3 regions of the Rhizobium sp. 01L410 genome follow, and region 3 is predicted to be linked to each of the others. Evidence: predicted binding sites of a transcription regulator. Region 3 holds the regulator's gene; each other region holds the start of a gene.
The links. The regulator LexA, encoded in region 3, represses DNA repair genes until DNA is damaged. The targets are predictions, from matches to a motif close to TGTTCNNNNTGTGTTCNG.

Region 1 (5,679 bases), on a different contig from region 3:
CATCGTCGAACCGGCGGCCAGCATCATGTCCACCTTGCGCCTAGTGTCATCGGGGATCTGGATCCGCGACAGCGCGTTGGTGATCGGGCTGCCGATGATGATCGAGCCTTCCTGCGTCTTGATGCCGAGGCGCTTCATCGTCTGTGACGGCAGGTTGTTGTCGAGCGTCAGGCCCAGCCAGTCTGCCGTGCCGTTTTCCTGATCCACCTTGTGCAGCGTGAAGAAATGCGTTCCGAGCGCCAGTTGCGGGTTCTCGATGGTAACGGGAGCCTCGAAGACAGGCTTGAAATCCTGGCGGATCATCAGCACGCCGTTCGGCGGCTCGCCTTCGCCTACCGCTGCGTAAACTTCCCTAAGGAGAGTATCGCTGGTGAGCGTTCGGTCGCCCTTGAACACAGTGGGGCGCAAGGCCTTGAAAGCATTGATCGCCTGCACCGTCGATGGGCCGAGCAAACCATCCGGATTGCCGGCATTGAAGCCCAGCTGATTGAGGAAGGTCTGGATGTCGATGATCGATTCCCGCTGGGCGCGGCGGGTGATCAGGATGCGGATCGGCTCAAGGTTTTCAGCGGGCGCTGCCGTTGGCGGGATCAGCGATGCAGACACGGTGTTCATGGCCAGCTGCACTGGCTCGCCGTCGGTGCTGCCGATGGATGGGCGTAGCTGGACGTCGGAAAGCAGCAGCGCCGGTTCCGGTGCGTTCGGGCGGAACAGCGACGGGTGGTCGATCGGCTCGGGCACGACGGCCGCATTGCTGATGATAACAGGAACGCTGAGATCCGTCATCTTGTAGAGCTCTTTGGCGAAGGCGGCGGGCATGCGCACGCAGCCATGCGAGGCCGGATAGCGCGGCACGGAATTCGACTCGTGCAGGGCGATGCCGGACCATGTCAGCCGCTGCATCCACGGCATCGGTGCTGCCGAATAGAGATTGGACTCGTGATATTTCTTTTTCTCGAGCACCGAGAAGATGCCGCTCGGCGTCGTGTGGCCGGGCTTGCCGGTCGAGACTTTCGAGGTCGCCACGACCTCGGTGCCGTCATAGACCGCAAGCGACTGCTTGTCCTTGGAGACGATGATTTGCAGCGTCCTGGCATCCACTGCCAGAGCAGGGTTCACCAGTGCGGTTGCCGACAGCAAGCCGAGGCCGAAAACAAAACGCGAGAACATGTTACCCAACCAATACGCAATACTCGAGGGGAACAATATTCAACGAAGTTTAAGGAAGGCTTGATCGCGAGCCTCCGGGGTGGCCGTCACGCACTCGTGATCAAGCGGCCGCTTATTGTAGTGGGCGCGAATGTATGCAAATCTTGACGCCGTGGCGGTTGGGGAGCCCGGCTATGCACGTCGATATTGTGTCTGCGTTCGACGAACTCGAGAAATTGCAGGGCGACTGGGAGGCGGTCTATGACGCCGATCCGGAATCGAACTATTTCATGTCCTGGAACTGGATGCGGCGCTATCTGCAAACGCGCGCCAACTGGCATGTCCTGGCGGCAAAGCGCACGGAAGCGGATGAGCATTACATCGCATTCCTGCCACTGCAGATCCGCCTGGATTTCGAGCCGGGGAAGGGTTTCTTCAATGCCATCCATATGGCGGGCATGCCTTTCTCCGTTTACAGCGGCATTCTTTCACGCCCCGAATGGTCCGACGAGGCGATGGCGGCTTTCGCAGCCTGTCTGCAGACCTTCAATTGGCGCCGGTTCAATCTCGATGAGATCTATCTGTCCGACCAGCGTCTTTCCGCACTGATCGGCAGTTTCCCGCGCCAGGAATTCGTGCCGGCAAAGGTCGTCCGGGCTGACCATATCACCGATGCCGGCGAAAGCATCGATCACGACGCCTATGTGTATATTCCGTTGGCGGATGACTTCGAGACATTCCTCACTACCCGTCTCAGCGCCAAGGCGCGCCGCAACGCGCGGGTCGCTCTGCGGGATCTGGCGAGCGGCAAGCATGGGCTGCACATCACGCATACGACCGCCGAGACATTCGAGCAGAATCTCGAGACCTTCTATGCGATGTGGAATGCGCAATGGGGTGTGCGTCAGCCGGATTATGCCGCCGGGATCATTGCCGGTTGCCGCAAGATGTTGCCCGGTTCGCTTGATGACGGATCGCTTCTGGTGCCTGTGCTTTGGGAGGGCGACAGGCCTGTCGCCATGCAGGTCCTCTATCTCGATCACAAGAAGAAGACGATGATCTGCTTCATCGGCAGCCGGGATAGCAACGCGGCCTCTCACAGCCCGGGCTTCACGCTGCATTGCTATTGCCTGCGCTGGGCAATCGAGAATGGCTACCGGAACTACGATTTCGGTACCGGAGATTTTGCCTACAAGTTCACTTTCGGCGGCGAACAGCAGCTGGTGGAGCGTCGCAGGGTGATGACGGTCTCCGAGCGCAATATCGGCGATCGTCTCGACCCGCGCTCGCTGGACGCGGCCTGTCACCGCGCCGCGCAGATGGCGGCGAAAGGCGATATCGAAAATGCCGATCTCTGCTGCCGCCAGATCCTCGCCACCGATCCTTCTCATTCCCAGACGCTGGCGCTGGCTGAAAGCCTCGAAGCGGCACGGCGCCGGCCGGCTGCGGATATCGAGTTGGAGGCGCTGATGCGCACCGCGATCGCAGATCACCGTCAGGGCTCCCTGGCGCGCGCCGAATCCGGCTATCGCCGCATCATCGAAGCGGTGCCCGGGCACTTTGCGGCCCTGCATCAGCTGGCGCTCGTGCTGTTGCAGCAGGGCCGCCTCGATGCCGCAAAGTCGTCGATCCTTGAGGCGCTGGCCGCCGGGCCTGGCAATGCGGCGGCCCATTGCACCTGCGGCAATATCCTTGCCGCTCTGTCCGAGGATGCTGCGGCCATCGCCAGCTATGAGCGCGCCATCGCCCTTTCGCCGTCCTATGCCGCGGCCTTTAACAATCGCGGCAATGTTCTGCGCCGGATGGGCCGGTTGGAGGATGCGGCGGAAAGCTATTCGCGAGCCCTCGAACTGGCGCCCGATCACGCACAGGCGGCGCTGAACAAGGCGGCCGTGCTGGCGCAGATCAACGCGATGGCCGTCGCCTAGCGGTCGCGCTTGCCGCTGCCGAACGTGTAACCGGTCTCGACGGTGTTCTTGCCGAACTTTTCGCGCAGCTTGTCCATCGCCGCTTCGGCGGCCGCGCGGCGGGTCGATTGCTCGTCGATCAGATCGGGCGGATCGGCGCGGCCGGGATCGCAAAGATCGGTGACGCCCATGCCGAGCAGCCGAAACTTAGTGCCGTCGGTCTCCCGTTCAAGCAGCTCGACGCCGGTGCGGAAGATCCGGTCGGCAAGCTGCGTCGGGTCTTCCAGCCGCCTGTTGCGCGTCCGTAGCTTGAAATCCGCAGTCTTCATCTTCAGCACGACGGTATGGCCGGCGATGTCATCCTTCTTCAGCCGCCAGGACACCTTCTCGGAGAGGTTCCGCAGGATCGGCACGAGATCCTCGTGACGGGAAATGTCTTCGAAGAAGGTGGTTTCCGACGAGACGCTTTTCGCTGCCTCGTTGAGATGCACTTCGCGGTCGTCGATGCCGCGGGAGAGCCGGGCGAGGCGCTGACCCATGCTGCCATAGCGGCGCATCAGGTCGGTCTCTTCCATCTGCTGCAACTGACCGATCGTCCGGATACCGTCGGCCTCCAGCGTTGCCGCGAAGGCCTTGCCGACGCCCCAGATGGTCGTCACCGGGCGCGGCGCCAGAAACTCCACAGCCTCTTCACGCCCGATGACCGAAAAGCCGCGGGGTTTCTGCAGGTCTGAAGCAACCTTGGCGAGGAACTTGCAATAGGAAAGCCCGACCGACACGCTGATGCCGATCTCCTTCTCCACCCGCCGTACGAATTTCGCCAGCGTCCGGGCAGGGGGATCGTTGTGCAGGCGCTCGGTGCCGCCGAGTTCCAGGAAGGCTTCGTCGATCGATAACGGCTGCACCAGCGGCGTCAGCTCCTGCATCATCGACCTGACCTCGCGGCCGACCCTGACATATTTCTCCATGTCGGGCCGGATGACGATCGCCTGCGGGCAGGCTTCCAGGGCCTTGAACATCGGCATGGCAGAGCGCACGCCATGAATACGGGCGATATAGCAGGCGGTGGAAACCACGCCGCGCTTGCCGCCGCCGATGATCACGGGCTTGTCGGCGAGTTCGGGATTGTCGCGCTTTTCGACTGCCGCATAAAAGGCGTCGCAGTCGATATGCGCCAGCGTCAGGCCGTAAAGCTCCTTGTGCCGGACAAGCCGCGGGCTTCCGCAGCTGACGCAACGGCGCGTCTCCGCCTTCTGCTCGGCAAGGCAGTCGCGACAGAAGCCGGGTGTCTTGTCAGGTGCAGCCAAAGTCATCACGGGAACAAATATTGAACATCGCGACATTACGCTCTAAGTTCTTGAGTCTCAAGACAGAGGAGCGCCGTGGCGTTGGATAACAAACGGCATTTTGGGGCCGTTGGATCGATGAAGACAGCGGATCAGCCGCGGCCACTGCCGCCGGAGGCGCCAAAGTGTTCGCCGATATGAACAGATGCCTCCTCCCAGCCCTTCACCCGGGCGATGCCTTCCATGGCCGAAGGGGCAAAGCGATGAATGTCCGACTCCGGCATCAGGTGCAGCAGCAGGCAATCCTCGACATGTTCATGGACCGAATGAAGGTTGCGCACCATGTCGTCGATGAACACGACGGGCACATCGCGGGCGCCGTGCAGCGCCTTGACGATCGGCCCCTTGGGCTGCAGCGACGCCAGAAGCGGGTAATGCAGCTCGAAGCGGTCGAGCAATCTGCGGCGCTGGTCGCGATAGACGGGCGGCATGGCCGTCAGGAGCACGATGTCGGCGGTGCCGGAAAGGCGCGCCAGAGTTTCCTCTGCAAGCAGAAGCGGCGCCTGCCACTCTTCCTGCCGCTCGAAAAAGGTTTCGATCAGCCGGCTGACAGTGACTTCGTCAGCCGCTGTCCCGTCCGGCGTTTCGATGTTTCCGTGCAGCTTGAACGATCGCGGCACCAGCCGGTAGCCCTCGCTCTCAAGAAAGCGTTCGAACGGCACGATGAATTGCAGCACGACGTCATCGACGTCGCAGACGATCAGGGGCCGGTCGGCGAGCCGCACATGCGATGTGTCGAGGTGCTCGATCTCGGCCACGGTCAATACTGCCCCGAATCGAGACCGGGCGACGAGAAATGCTGCCAGGCAGCCGTCAGCGCCTCGGGCGGCGTGCCGCTCGCCTGGCAGAAAGCCAAGGCTGTCGGCTCATGCTGCATGACGAAGTCGAGCATGCCGGAAAGGAAGGCCGTATCGTTGATCGCGTTGCGCACCTGGGCCGGTTCAATGCCGGTCAGCGCAAGAAAACGCGAAAACATGTCGGGTTCATTTGCAAGCCAGCCGAGTACGGCGATCGCCGTTTCATGCGGATCCCTGGCCAGTTGTTTAGAGGTCTTGAAGTTGCTTTGCATTTCGCTGGGTAAGTTACCTTTTTTTCAACCAAATACCGGTAGCTTGCCGCTATCGGTTTCGTCGAGCCGCGCGTTCGCAGGTCGCTTCTTGTCAGGCGGACATTTGCAGGGACGGAACATAGGAACGAGCTTGCCATGCCCAAACAGGTGATGATTGTAGAAGATAATGAGCTCAACATGAAGCTCTTTCGCGACCTGATCGAGGCCT
Region 2 (5,679 bases), on a different contig from region 3:
GACGAATATGCCATGCCGCTCGCCGTCGAATATGTCGAGGAACTGGGCTCGCAGCGCCTCGTCCACGGTATGCTCGGCGATCAGCAGCTGACTGCGGTCGTCTCGCCGGAAACGCCGCTCGCCGGCGAAATGCGCTTCGTCATCGCCCCCGAAAAGCTTCACTTCTTCGCAGCCGATAGCGGCAAGCGGATCGGTGCCGGCGTCGCGGCCAGCACAAGCGCGCCGGTCGCCGCCGAGCCAGTCCAGTAGGCTTCGTCAGGAACCGTTAAAATTTTAGCGGCTGCTTGAACGCCTCTCTTACGACTTGTCTGTTATTCCGCGAACATTGGGGTAGCAAACGGGGTGTTTCATGGCCTGGAAGCTTATGCTTGCAAGTGCGGTCGCAATGGCTGCGCGCACGGTGCCGTATGCTGTGGCGATGCCGCGCGGCAAATCCTTCATCGCGCATTCGAGCGACCATCTGCCGATGAAGTCGACGCCGATCAACCCGGACTGGGTGGTCAGCGGCGACCCGCAGGCCCGCACCGCCGAGCATTCACGCGGCCACGACGAAGCTTCGCTGACAGCGATCTGGGATTGCACCGCCGGTGAGTTCCGCTGGTTCTTCGGCTGGGACGAGACGGTGATGATCATCGAGGGAGAGGTCCATATCACCGCTGAAGACGGCACCGAGCGCACACTCCGCGCCGGCGACGTCGCCTTCTTCGCCGGCGGCACCTGGGCCAGCTGGCGGGTCGATAATTACGTTCGCAAGGTTGCCTTCCTGCGCAAGCCCTTCCCGAAGCCGGTGGCGCTCGCCTACCGCCTCCGCAACATGCTGCGCAACACCGGACAGCAAGGCCTCGCGGCCTGAAGAAACCTTGATCGCGATATCACGAAGCCATTGATTGGCCGTTGCGTTCAGCCGTCTTGCGACCTACATCTGTCCGGCATTCAGTGAGGGACGGAAATGGCCAAGATCAAGAACGTAGCGGTCCAGATGGACCATGTTTCGGGTATCAACATCGCAGGCGATTCCACCTTCGCCATGAGCCTTGAGGCGCAGACCCGGGGCTACAAGCTTTTTCATTACACGCCGGATCGTCTGAGTTTCCGCGATGGCCAGGTCTTTGCCTCGGTCGAGCCGATGATCCTGCGCGACGTCAAGGGCGACCATTTCGAGCTCGGCGCCCCCGAGCGCATCGATCTCTCGACCATGGATGTCGTCCTGCTGCGTCAGGATCCGCCCTTCGATATGGCCTATATCACCTCGACGCATCTGCTCGAGCGCATCCACCCGAAGACACTCGTGGTCAACGATCCGGCCTGGGTGCGTAACTCGCCGGAAAAGATCTTCGTCACCGAATTCGCCGATCTGATGCCGAAGACGCTGATCACCAAGGACGCCGCCGAAATCCGCCGCTTCCGCGATGAGATGGGCGATATCATCCTCAAGCCGCTCTACGGCAATGGCGGCGCCGGTGTCTTCCACTCGACCAAGGACGACCGCAACCTTTCCTCGCTGCTCGAAATGTTCGGCCAGCTCTTCCGCGAGCCCTTCATCGCTCAGCAATACCTGCCTGACGTGCGCAAGGGCGACAAGCGGATCATCCTCGTTGACGGCGAACCTGTCGGCGCCATCAACCGCGTTCCGGCGGAGCATGACAGCCGCTCCAACATGCATGTCGGCGGCCGCGCCGAGGCGACCGAGCTGACGGCGCGCGAGAAGGAAATCTGCAAGCGCATCGGCCCGGCTCTGAAGGAGCGCGGCTTCCTGCTGGTCGGCATCGACGTCATCGGCGACTACATGACGGAGATCAACGTCACCTCTCCGACCGGATTGCGCGAGGTCGCAAAGTTCGGTGGCGCCGATATTGCCAGCCTTCTCTGGGATGCCATCGAGCGCAAGCGTCCCTAAAACGAGTGTTTTGTTCTCATTTTGACGGCCCAATACAACCAGCTGCAACCTGAACGCAGCGGGCGCGGGAATCTGTTCGTTTATTGTTCTTGTTTTATTCCGTTTTCCATGCCAGATTGCAATTGGCGGCCATGATGGGTCGTAAAACGCGATGTAGTTGGTTGCGGGGGCAGGGGCATGGTCGCGCGCGTCAGTACGGTTGCATTTCAGGGCATTGAAGGTGTGCCGGTCGAAGTCCAGGTGATGGTCGCTCCGGGCAAGGTCGGCATGCAGATCGTGGGTCTTCCCGACAAGGCCGTAGCGGAAAGCCGCGAGCGGGTTCAGGCCGCCCTTCATGCGTCGGGGCTGGCGCTTCCGGCCAAGCGGGTCACCGTCAATCTGGCACCCGCCGATCTTCCAAAGGAAGGCTCGCATTTCGATCTGCCGATCGCGCTCGGCCTGATGGCGGCGCTCGGCGCCATTCCCGGCGATGCGCTCGCGGATTATGTCGTGCTCGGCGAACTCAATCTGGATGGCACGATCGCCCCGGTTGCCGGTGCGCTTCCGGCGGCGATCGGTGCCAACGGGCTTGGTAAGGGCCTGATCTGCCCGGCCGACAGCGGCCCGGAAGCGGCATGGGCCGGGACCGGCCTTGATATTCTGGCGCCGAGAAGCCTGATCGCCCTCGCCAATCATTTCCGCGGTACGCAGGTCCTGTCGCGCCCCGAGCCGTCGATCCGCGCCAACGCCGCCAACCTGCCCGATCTTGCGGATATCAAGGGTCAGGAGAGCGCCAAGCGCGCGCTCGAGGTCGCAGCGGCCGGAAATCATAATCTGCTGATGGTCGGTCCGCCCGGTTCGGGCAAGTCGATGCTCGCGGCGCGCCTGCCGTCGATCCTGCCACCGCTTTCGGCCGCCGAGTTGCTTGAAGTCTCGATGATTCACTCGATCGCCGGGCAGCTCTCCGGCGGCAAGCTTTCCGATCGCCGTCCGTTCCGCACCCCGCATCATTCCGCGACCATGGCCGCCATGGTCGGCGGCGGTCTCCGGGCAAGGCCCGGCGAGGCGTCGCTTGCCCATCATGGCGTGCTCTTTCTCGATGAATTTCCGGAATTCTCGCCACAGGCGCTGGATGCACTGCGCCAGCCGCTGGAGACCGGCGAATGCATCATCGCCCGCGCCAATCACCGGGTCTCCTATCCGGCCAGTATCCAGCTGGTCGCCGCCATGAACCCCTGCCGTTGCGGGATGGCGGGAGAGCCGGGCCATAGCTGCGCCCGCGGGCCGCGCTGCCAGTCCGACTATCAGGGGCGGATCTCCGGCCCGCTGATGGATCGCATCGATATCCGCATCGACGTACCGGCCGTGGCAGCAACGGACTTGATCCGGCCGATGCCGGCTGAGGCAAGCAGCACGGTGGCGGCCCGCGTTGCACGGGCGCGAGACTTGCAGGCCGACCGGTTCATCGCTGCAGGCCTCGGCGGCATCGTCACCAACGCGCGCTGCTCGACGGCGCTCATCGAGAAATACGCCGAACCGGATGCCGGCGGCTTGCAGCTGTTGCGGGATGCGGCCGAGAAGATGCGCTTCTCCGCCCGCGGCTATCATCGCGTTCTGAAAGTCGCACGTACCCTTGCCGATCTAGATGGAAAGACGACTGTCGGCCGTATCCATCTGGCTGAAGCGATCTCCTATCGGATCGCAGGCGAGCGGCTGACGGCTGCAGCATGAAGGGAAGCGAATAGTGAGTAGCGAATAGCGAATAGAAAAAGAAAAGCTTGCTGGGCGCTTAGGGCCGAGCAAGCTTCGCTATTCGCTATTCGCTATTCGCTATTCGCTGATCAGCTCCCGAGCCCATCAAATAGCGCCGTCGAGAGATAGCGCTCGGCAAAGGACGGGATGATCACCACGATGGTCTTGCCGGCATTTTCCTCGCGGCTACCGACCTTGATGGCGGCGGCGAGTGCCGCACCGGACGAGATGCCGACCGGCACGCCTTCGAGCCTGGCGACCAGACGGGCGGTTTCCATGGCCAATGCGCTGTTGATGGTGACGACCTCGTCATAGATCTTCGTGTCGAGGATGGCGGGCGCAAAGCCGGCGCCGATGCCCTGGATCTTGTGCGGGCCGGGCTGGCCGCCGGAGAGAACCGGCGATTCTTCCGGCTCGACGGCGATCACCTTGATGCCGGGCTTCTTCGACTTCAGCACCTGTCCCGCGCCGGTAATCGTACCACCGGTGCCGATGCCGGAAACGAAGATATCGACTGCGCCGTCGGTATCGTTCCAGATTTCCTCTGCCGTCGTCTTGCGATGGATTTCAGGGTTGGCCGGGTTTTCGAACTGCTGCGGAATGATCGCGTCAGGCAGGGTCGAGGCCAGTTCCTCGGCCTTGGCGATCGCGCCCTTCATCCCTTTCGGTCCCTCCGTCAGCACCAGCTCGGCGCCAAGCAGCGCCAGCATCTTGCGGCGCTCGACGGACATGGTTTCCGGCATCGTCAGGATCAGCTTGTAGCCCTTGGCGGCGGCGGCGAAGGCAAGCGCGATACCGGTGTTGCCGGAGGTCGGCTCGATCAGCGTCGTCTTGCCGGGCGAGATCTTGCCCTGCGCTTCCAGGCTCTCGATCATCGCCACGCCGATACGGTCCTTGACCGAGGCGATCGGGTTGAAGAACTCGAGCTTCGCCAGCAGGTTGGCCTTCACGCCCTTTTCCTTGGCAAGCTTGTCGAGGCGCACGATCGGCGTATCGCCGATAGTCTCGGTGATCGACGAGTAGATGCGGCCGCGGCCCGGTTTTTTCGACATGAGTGCTCTCCTTGAAGTGTGTTGCGCAGACAATAGGGTCAAAGCGGGCGTCAGACCAGACCGGCCTCACGCGCAGGAGTGGCAAGCCAGAGAAAAAATCCTTTGAAAACCGCCGTTTGACGGATGAATTTTTCAGGCCGCGCGGGTGGCGATGAAGGCTGCGGTGCCCGCCAGAATGCCGGCCGCCGTCCGGTTCAGGGCCTGCAATGCGCGCGGCTGCTTCAGCATGCTGCGGGCACGGGTTGCCAGCAGCATATAGGGGATCAGCACCGTCAGCAGAACGATGAAAGTCGCGGCCAGCAGCAGGCCATACTCGCGCAGGCCGATGGTATGGATATCGATCAGCGTCGGCACCAATGCCACATAGAAGAGCATCGTTTTCGGATTGCCGAGGGTTACGAGCAGGCCCGAAAGAAAAGACATGCCCATGCTGCTCGATTTGCGCGCTGAGATATCCTGCGGCAGAAGCCCCGATGTCCAGAGCTTGTAGGCGATGTAGCAGAGATAGATCACGCCGGCGAACTTGATGACCAGGAAGATCTCGGTGAAGGTCTGCGCCACGAAGGCGAGGCCGAGGATGACCGCCGTCAGATAGGTCATGTCGCCAAGCACAAGACCGAGCCCCATGAAGAAGGTCTCGCGAAAATTCGAGCCCAGCGCCCGCGCCACGATCGCCGTGATACCCGGCCCCGGAATGGCTGCTGCAATGAACAGTGCGCCGCTATAGGCAATGAGCGCTGCAATCGTCATTTGTCTCTCCCTGATTGCCGCTTATTTACGTCTGTGTGAAATGGCTTTCAAGCGACTTCGAAAATGACGTCATGGGGGATGAAATGTCCAAGGCTTTGCTACTGATCGATGTCCAGAACGCCGTGCTGGAAGGCATGGGGACGAAAGAGCGTGTACCGGCGATCCAGGAAGCCTACGATGCGGTGACCAGACGGCTCGCAGCCGTGCTCGCAAAAGCGCGATCGGAAGCGGTCCCGGTTATCATCGTCC
Region 3 (5,679 bases):
CCCAATCGTCTTCAGCCATGCCGTCTTCGATCGAGATGATCGGGTACCGGGCAGCGAGTTGCGCCAGGTATTCGGCCATTGCGCCCGGCTCCAGCGTGCGGCCTTCGCCTTCGAGAACGTACTTGCCGTCCTTGAAGAATTCGGTCGAGGCGCAGTCGAGGCCGAGATAGATGTCTTCGCCCGGCTTGTAGCCAGCCTTTTCGATCGACTTCATGATGAAATCGAGGGCTTCAGGCGCGCTCTTCAGACCCGGTGCAAAACCGCCTTCGTCGCCGACGTTGGTGTTGTGGCCCTGAGCCGAGAGTTCCTTCTTGAGGACGTGGAAGACTTCCGAACCCATGCGGACGGCTTCACGGATCGAGTCGGCGCCGACAGGCAGGATCATGAATTCCTGGAAGTCGATCGGGTTATCTGCATGGGCACCGCCGTTGATGATGTTCATCATCGGAACCGGCAGCAGGTGGGCCGAAGCGCCACCGACGTAACGATAGAGCGGCAGGCCGGCAGCTTCGGCGGCAGCCTTGGCGACAGCGAGCGAAACGCCGAGGATGGCGTTGGCGCCGAGACGCGACTTGTTCGGCGTGCCGTCCAATTCGATCATGATGTTGTCGATCTGGATCTGGTTTTCGGCGTCGATACCACCGATGGCGTCAAAGATCTCGGTGTTGGCGGCTTCGACAGCCTTTTCAACACCCTTGCCGAGATAGCGCTTGCCGCCATCGCGAACTTCGACGGCTTCGTGCGCGCCGGTCGAGGCACCCGACGGAACAGCCGCGCGGCCCATGCTGCCATCTTCCAGATAAACGTCGACCTCGACGGTGGGGTTGCCACGGCTATCGAGAATCTCGCGGGCGATGATATCGGTAATTGCAGTCATGGGTTTCTTCCTGCTCGGTGGGTGGGATAAATCGTTTGAAATCGTCTTAATCGAAGGCACGCAAATTACAATGGCCGTTTTTGAGCCGCCTAACATGCCTTCGTTTCCAGCCTCATTCGAGGCCTATTACAGGATCATGTCAGCCTTTTGAACGTCAGGCCGCTTTCGCGATGGCGTCGAAGGCGAGAAGCTTTTCGAGAAGCCGCGGCATGTCCTTCAGATAGACCATATTCGGTCCGTCGGACGGCGCGTTGTCCGGGTCTTCGTGCGTTTCGACGAAGACACCCGCGACACCGACGGCAACGGCGGCACGCGCCAGGGTCTCGACGAATTCGCGCTGGCCGCCGCTCGAACCGCCCTGCCCGCCCGGCTGCTGCACGGAATGCGTGGCGTCGAAGATAACAGGGGCGCCAAGTGCAGCCATGATTGGCAGCGAGCGCATGTCCGATACCAGTGTGTTGTACCCGAAGGAGGCACCGCGTTCGCAGAGCAGGATGTTCGGATTGCCGCTGGCATTCAGCTTGGCGAGGACATTCTTCATGTCCCAGGGCGCCAGGAACTGGCCCTTCTTGACGTTGACGATCCGGCCGGTCTTGGCGGCAGCAACGAGAAGGTCCGTCTGGCGGCTGAGGAAGGCCGGGATCTGCAGGATGTCGGCGACGGTTGCCACCTGCTCGCACTGCTCTTCCGTGTGGATATCGGTCAGAACAGGAAAGCCGAATTCCTTCTTCAGATCGGAGAAGACTTCGAGCGCCTTTTCAAGACCGATGCCGCGCTCGGCAGAAAGCGATGTGCGGTTCGCCTTGTCGAAAGACGACTTATACACGAGGCCGATACCGAGCGACTTGCAGAGTTCGCTCAGAACACCGGCGACCATGAAAGCATGGTCGCGGCTTTCCATCTGGCAAGGACCGGCGATCAGCGACAGCTTGCCCGTATTCGAAAAAGTAACGCGTCCAGCACCCTCGCCGGCGACGACTTCTGCATTGGTATTTGTCATTGGGTCTCCTCGAAGGCAAAGATTGCGCCTTGTCCCGGCGCCGGCTTCACCAGCAGACGATTGTTCATACTGACATGGGTGATCCCGTTAGCAGCCAAATGCGCCGCTGTCACGGCCAGATCACCGACCGAAAAGACGATTGCGCGCGCCCTGAGGCCGTTATCGGTGACAAGTGGCTCGGCATCGAAATAGGCCTCCATGCCCTCGTTCGAGAAGATGGAAAGTCTCCCGTTCGGCAATTCGAAGGATAGGCCGAGTGCCGCCTCCTTAGGCTCCACTCCACCGCTGGCCGTCTCCAGAAATTCAGCGAAGGCCTGCGGATCCTCAGCGCTCAGGGCAATCTCGCTGATGCCGGTGACGCCGTTTGCATGGGTTTCCAGTGCCTTGCGATCGGCCGGAAAGGCGTTGATCCGCTGGCAGGCGAAGAAGAAGACATCGGGTGCCCGGAGATCGGCGGCAAAGGCGAGCTTGAAGGCGCCTGTCGCCTGTGTTCCGTCGGGCATGACGATCGGCCGCGAGAATTCGACCATATCACCGCCGCTCAGCTGTGCGCCGTCATAGGAAGCCTTGTCCGCATCGGCATCATCGGTGCCGAAGACAACAGCCGAAAAGCCGTCATCGCCGCAGCGGAAGCGGAAGGCCTGATCGCGGGCGACGAAGCTGTTGCCCTTCGCGACGGCCGCGTCGCACTCCGCCTGGTTGGCGACACCGAGCGGTTCGAGATAGGTCCTGTCGGCAAGGAAGACGCAGGCATTCTCCGTTCCGAACGGATGACGGCCATCGGCCGCGACGGTGAAACCGAGACGGCCGAGTCGCTCGCGGGCAACATCTATATGGGTGACGGGCAGTACCAGATGATCGAGCGGATGCGTCATGGCGGTTCCCTCCGGTGAAGCCGGCAGAGATTTGCACGCCCTGCCCGGCAAAGCGCAAGCGTGGATCACCAATCCGGCAAATAAACTTTCAAAAACGACGAAAAATCATCGGAAGTTTTACCAATATTTAGGCACTTGCGGAACACATATGGAACATATAGTGTCCGTTCTGGCTTTGTTTCACGAATCTGGGGAAAGACTTCGATGCTGACGCGCAAACAACAGGAGCTTCTCCTCTTCATTCACGAGCGGATGAAGGAGTCCGGCGTACCGCCGTCCTTCGACGAAATGAAGGACGCGCTCGACCTGGCTTCCAAGTCGGGCATCCATCGCCTGATCACCGCGTTGGAAGAGCGCGGTTTCATTCGCCGCCTACCGAACAGGGCGCGCGCACTCGAGGTCATCAAGCTTCCGGAAGCCTACAGCCCGAGCATTCAGCCGCGCCGCGGATTCTCGCCGAGCGTCATCGAAGGCAGCCTCGGCAAGCCGCAGCCGGTCGCGCCGCCGAAGCCGGCGAACGAGGACAATCACACGTCGATCTCCGTGCCGGTCATGGGCCGGATCGCAGCCGGTGTGCCGATTTCGGCGATCCAGCAGAACACCCACGACATTACAGTTCCCGCCGACATGCTCGGAAACGGTGAGCACTATGCTCTTGAGGTCAAGGGCGACTCCATGATCGAGGCCGGCATCTTCGACGGCGACACGGTCATCATCCGCAACACCAATACCGCCAATGCCGGTGATATCGTCGTTGCGCTCGTCGATGACGAAGAGGCAACACTGAAGCGCTTCCGCCGCAAGGGCGCGTCCATTGCGCTCGAAGCTGCCAACCCGGCTTACGAAACCCGCATTTTTGGACCTGACCGCGTCAAGGTTCAGGGCAAACTCGTCGGCCTTATCCGCCGCTATCACTGAGCGGTTCGCTTTCACCAAAAGCTCCACTGCGCCAGTCATAGGCGCGGTGGCGGGTCCAGGGACGATCGAGACCCTCGAATGATGTGGTGATTTCGGCGATCCCATTGGGGAAACGAAGCTCGACAGCGCCTGTCTTCCGCAATGTCTCCCCGGTGAAAAGCATGGCGCCTGAGCGGCAGGTATCGAGGCGCAGGCGAATCGGTGTGACGACGATATCGGATATGTCGCAGGCTGGGCCAAGGAACGCCGCATTCTCGACCACGGTCAGGATCGAACCGTTGTCGAGCTTCGCCGTACACCAGGCATTTTTCACGCATGAGAAGCGCTCGCCCGTCGCACTCGCCTTGATCGCGTTCATGGTGTCGTTCTGCTGTGTCTCCGTCAGTTTCAGCCTTTCACCGCGCGGTGCGATGGGAATATCCGGCAGCGCCGGGAACGCCGGTGGTAGATGCTCATCGAGCACCAGCGCGCGCCTCCATTGATCAAAGATGAAGCCCGGTGGCCGTTCGCGATTGGTGGCGAGGCCGTTGTCGCTGACGATGCCCGCCATGCTCCCGTCCTCGGCAATCACGATTTTCGGCGGCGGAGGACCTCCAAACATCGCGGCGGCTGTCGTCGATGCCATCAAGATCGCGGTGCCGAGATGGCGCATGCGGCTGCGCAGCAAAGTCAGCAGCAGGAAACCTGTCACCGCCGCGGGAAAGTACCAAGACGCCAGGCGCCCGACGCCGATATCGCCGCCCCATGAGGCAACCGTCCTGGCGATGGCGATCACCAGATCGAGCCCGAAGCCCGTCACCTGCCACGCCCATGCATCGAGGCCGAAGGGCATCAGCAGCATGGCAATGAGGCCGAACGGCATGATGATGAAGGAGATGATCGGCATGGCGGCGAGATTGGCTGGCAGGCCATAGGCCGTCAGCCGGTGGAAGTGCTCGACCGAGAACAATGCAGTCGAGAAGCCGCCGATGACGGAGGTCAGCAGGATGCCGCCGAAGAACGCAGCGGCGGAAGACAGCATCCTGACGGCGCGAAACTTTGCGAAGGGCCGGTCGCGCACCGGCCTCTCCTTCCAGAGCGCATAGCCGGCGACGAGGGCCAGTGTCGCGGCGAAGGACATCTGGAAGCTTGGCCCCATGATCTCCGAGGGTGAGAGGACAATGATCACGAGCGCCGATAAGGCTACGTTGCGCAGACTGATCGACGGCCGGTCGAAGAAGACCGCCGCCAGCATGATTGCCATCATGATAAAGGCGCGTTCGGCGGAGACGGCGAAGCCCGAGATCAGGAAATAGGCGGTGACGGCGGCAAGCGCACCGGCTGCGGCGATCTTCTTGACGGGATAGGCCTGGACGACAGCCGGAAACAGGCTGAGCACGGTGCGGAAGCCGACGAAGAAGATGCCTGCCGACAGCGCCATGTTGAGACCGGAAATGGCAATGATATGCGCAAGCCCGGATTGGCGCAGCGCCTCAGTCGTCCCACTCGAAATGGCGCGACGCTCGTCTGTGACCAGCGCGGCGGCAAAAGCGCCGGTATCCCCCGGCAGGATACCTCTGATACGATCGCCGATGCCGCTTCTCAGACGGTAGAGCCATTCAAGCGCGCGATCCTGCATCGATGAGGGCTCGGGTTCGGCCGCTGGCACCACGGCAGGGGCACCATAAAAGAAACCGTTGCCACCGACGCCGTCGAAATAGGCACCAAACGAAAAGTCGTTGAGGCCGGGAAGAGCGGGGCCTGAGGGCGGCGTCAGCCTTGCCCGACCCTTCAGCCAAGTCCCGGTTTCGAACTCCGCTTTCTGGCCGCGTGCAATCACAGTCACCTGCTCTGGCGGCCGTTTCAGCGCCGGGTTCTCCGTCGCCTTGAGCGCCAGCAGATACCGCCAGCCGCCGCGGCCATCGCTTTCCCGGCGCTCGACCCGGCCTGTCAGCGTTGTCGTTACCGCCGAATCGAGAACGACAGTACCGGCTCTCCAGGTCTCGAATTGTGCAGCGAGGATGCCGACA

Region 1: a site for LexA is predicted at 4,373-4,390, ahead of AC1DV9_RS25775 (DNA polymerase IV). Genes of this name have one in related genera too.
Region 2: a site for LexA is predicted at 1,971-1,988, ahead of AC1DV9_RS08460 (YifB family Mg chelatase-like AAA ATPase). Genes of this name have one in related genera too.

What each region holds. Positions count from the first base shown of each region.
Region 1 is NZ_JBFTST010000015.1:49,436-55,114, reverse strand. It holds gene AC1DV9_RS25785 (L,D-transpeptidase family protein) at 1-1,170, opposite strand, end outside; gene AC1DV9_RS25780 (GNAT family N-acetyltransferase) at 1,344-3,077, shown strand; gene AC1DV9_RS25775 (DNA polymerase IV) at 3,074-4,369, opposite strand; gene AC1DV9_RS25770 (hypothetical protein) at 4,495-5,160, opposite strand; gene AC1DV9_RS25765 (DUF3572 domain-containing protein) at 5,163-5,471, opposite strand; gene AC1DV9_RS25760 (response regulator) at 5,607-5,679, shown strand, end outside.
Region 2 is NZ_JBFTST010000003.1:251,442-257,120, reverse strand. It holds gene ugpC (sn-glycerol-3-phosphate ABC transporter ATP-binding protein UgpC) at 1-249, shown strand, start outside; gene AC1DV9_RS08470 (cupin domain-containing protein) at 350-853, shown strand; gene gshB (glutathione synthase) at 950-1,897, shown strand; gene AC1DV9_RS08460 (YifB family Mg chelatase-like AAA ATPase) at 2,075-3,607, shown strand; gene cysK (cysteine synthase A) at 3,718-4,680, opposite strand; gene AC1DV9_RS08450 (LysE family translocator) at 4,813-5,430, opposite strand; gene AC1DV9_RS08445 (cysteine hydrolase family protein) at 5,514-5,679, shown strand, end outside.
Region 3 is NZ_JBFTST010000008.1:94,661-100,339, forward strand. It holds gene eno (phosphopyruvate hydratase) at 1-877, opposite strand, end outside; gene kdsA (3-deoxy-8-phosphooctulonate synthase) at 1,032-1,877, opposite strand; gene AC1DV9_RS18465 (VOC family protein) at 1,874-2,752, opposite strand; gene lexA (transcriptional repressor LexA) at 2,957-3,670, shown strand; gene AC1DV9_RS18475 (ComEC/Rec2 family competence protein) at 3,651-5,679, opposite strand, start outside.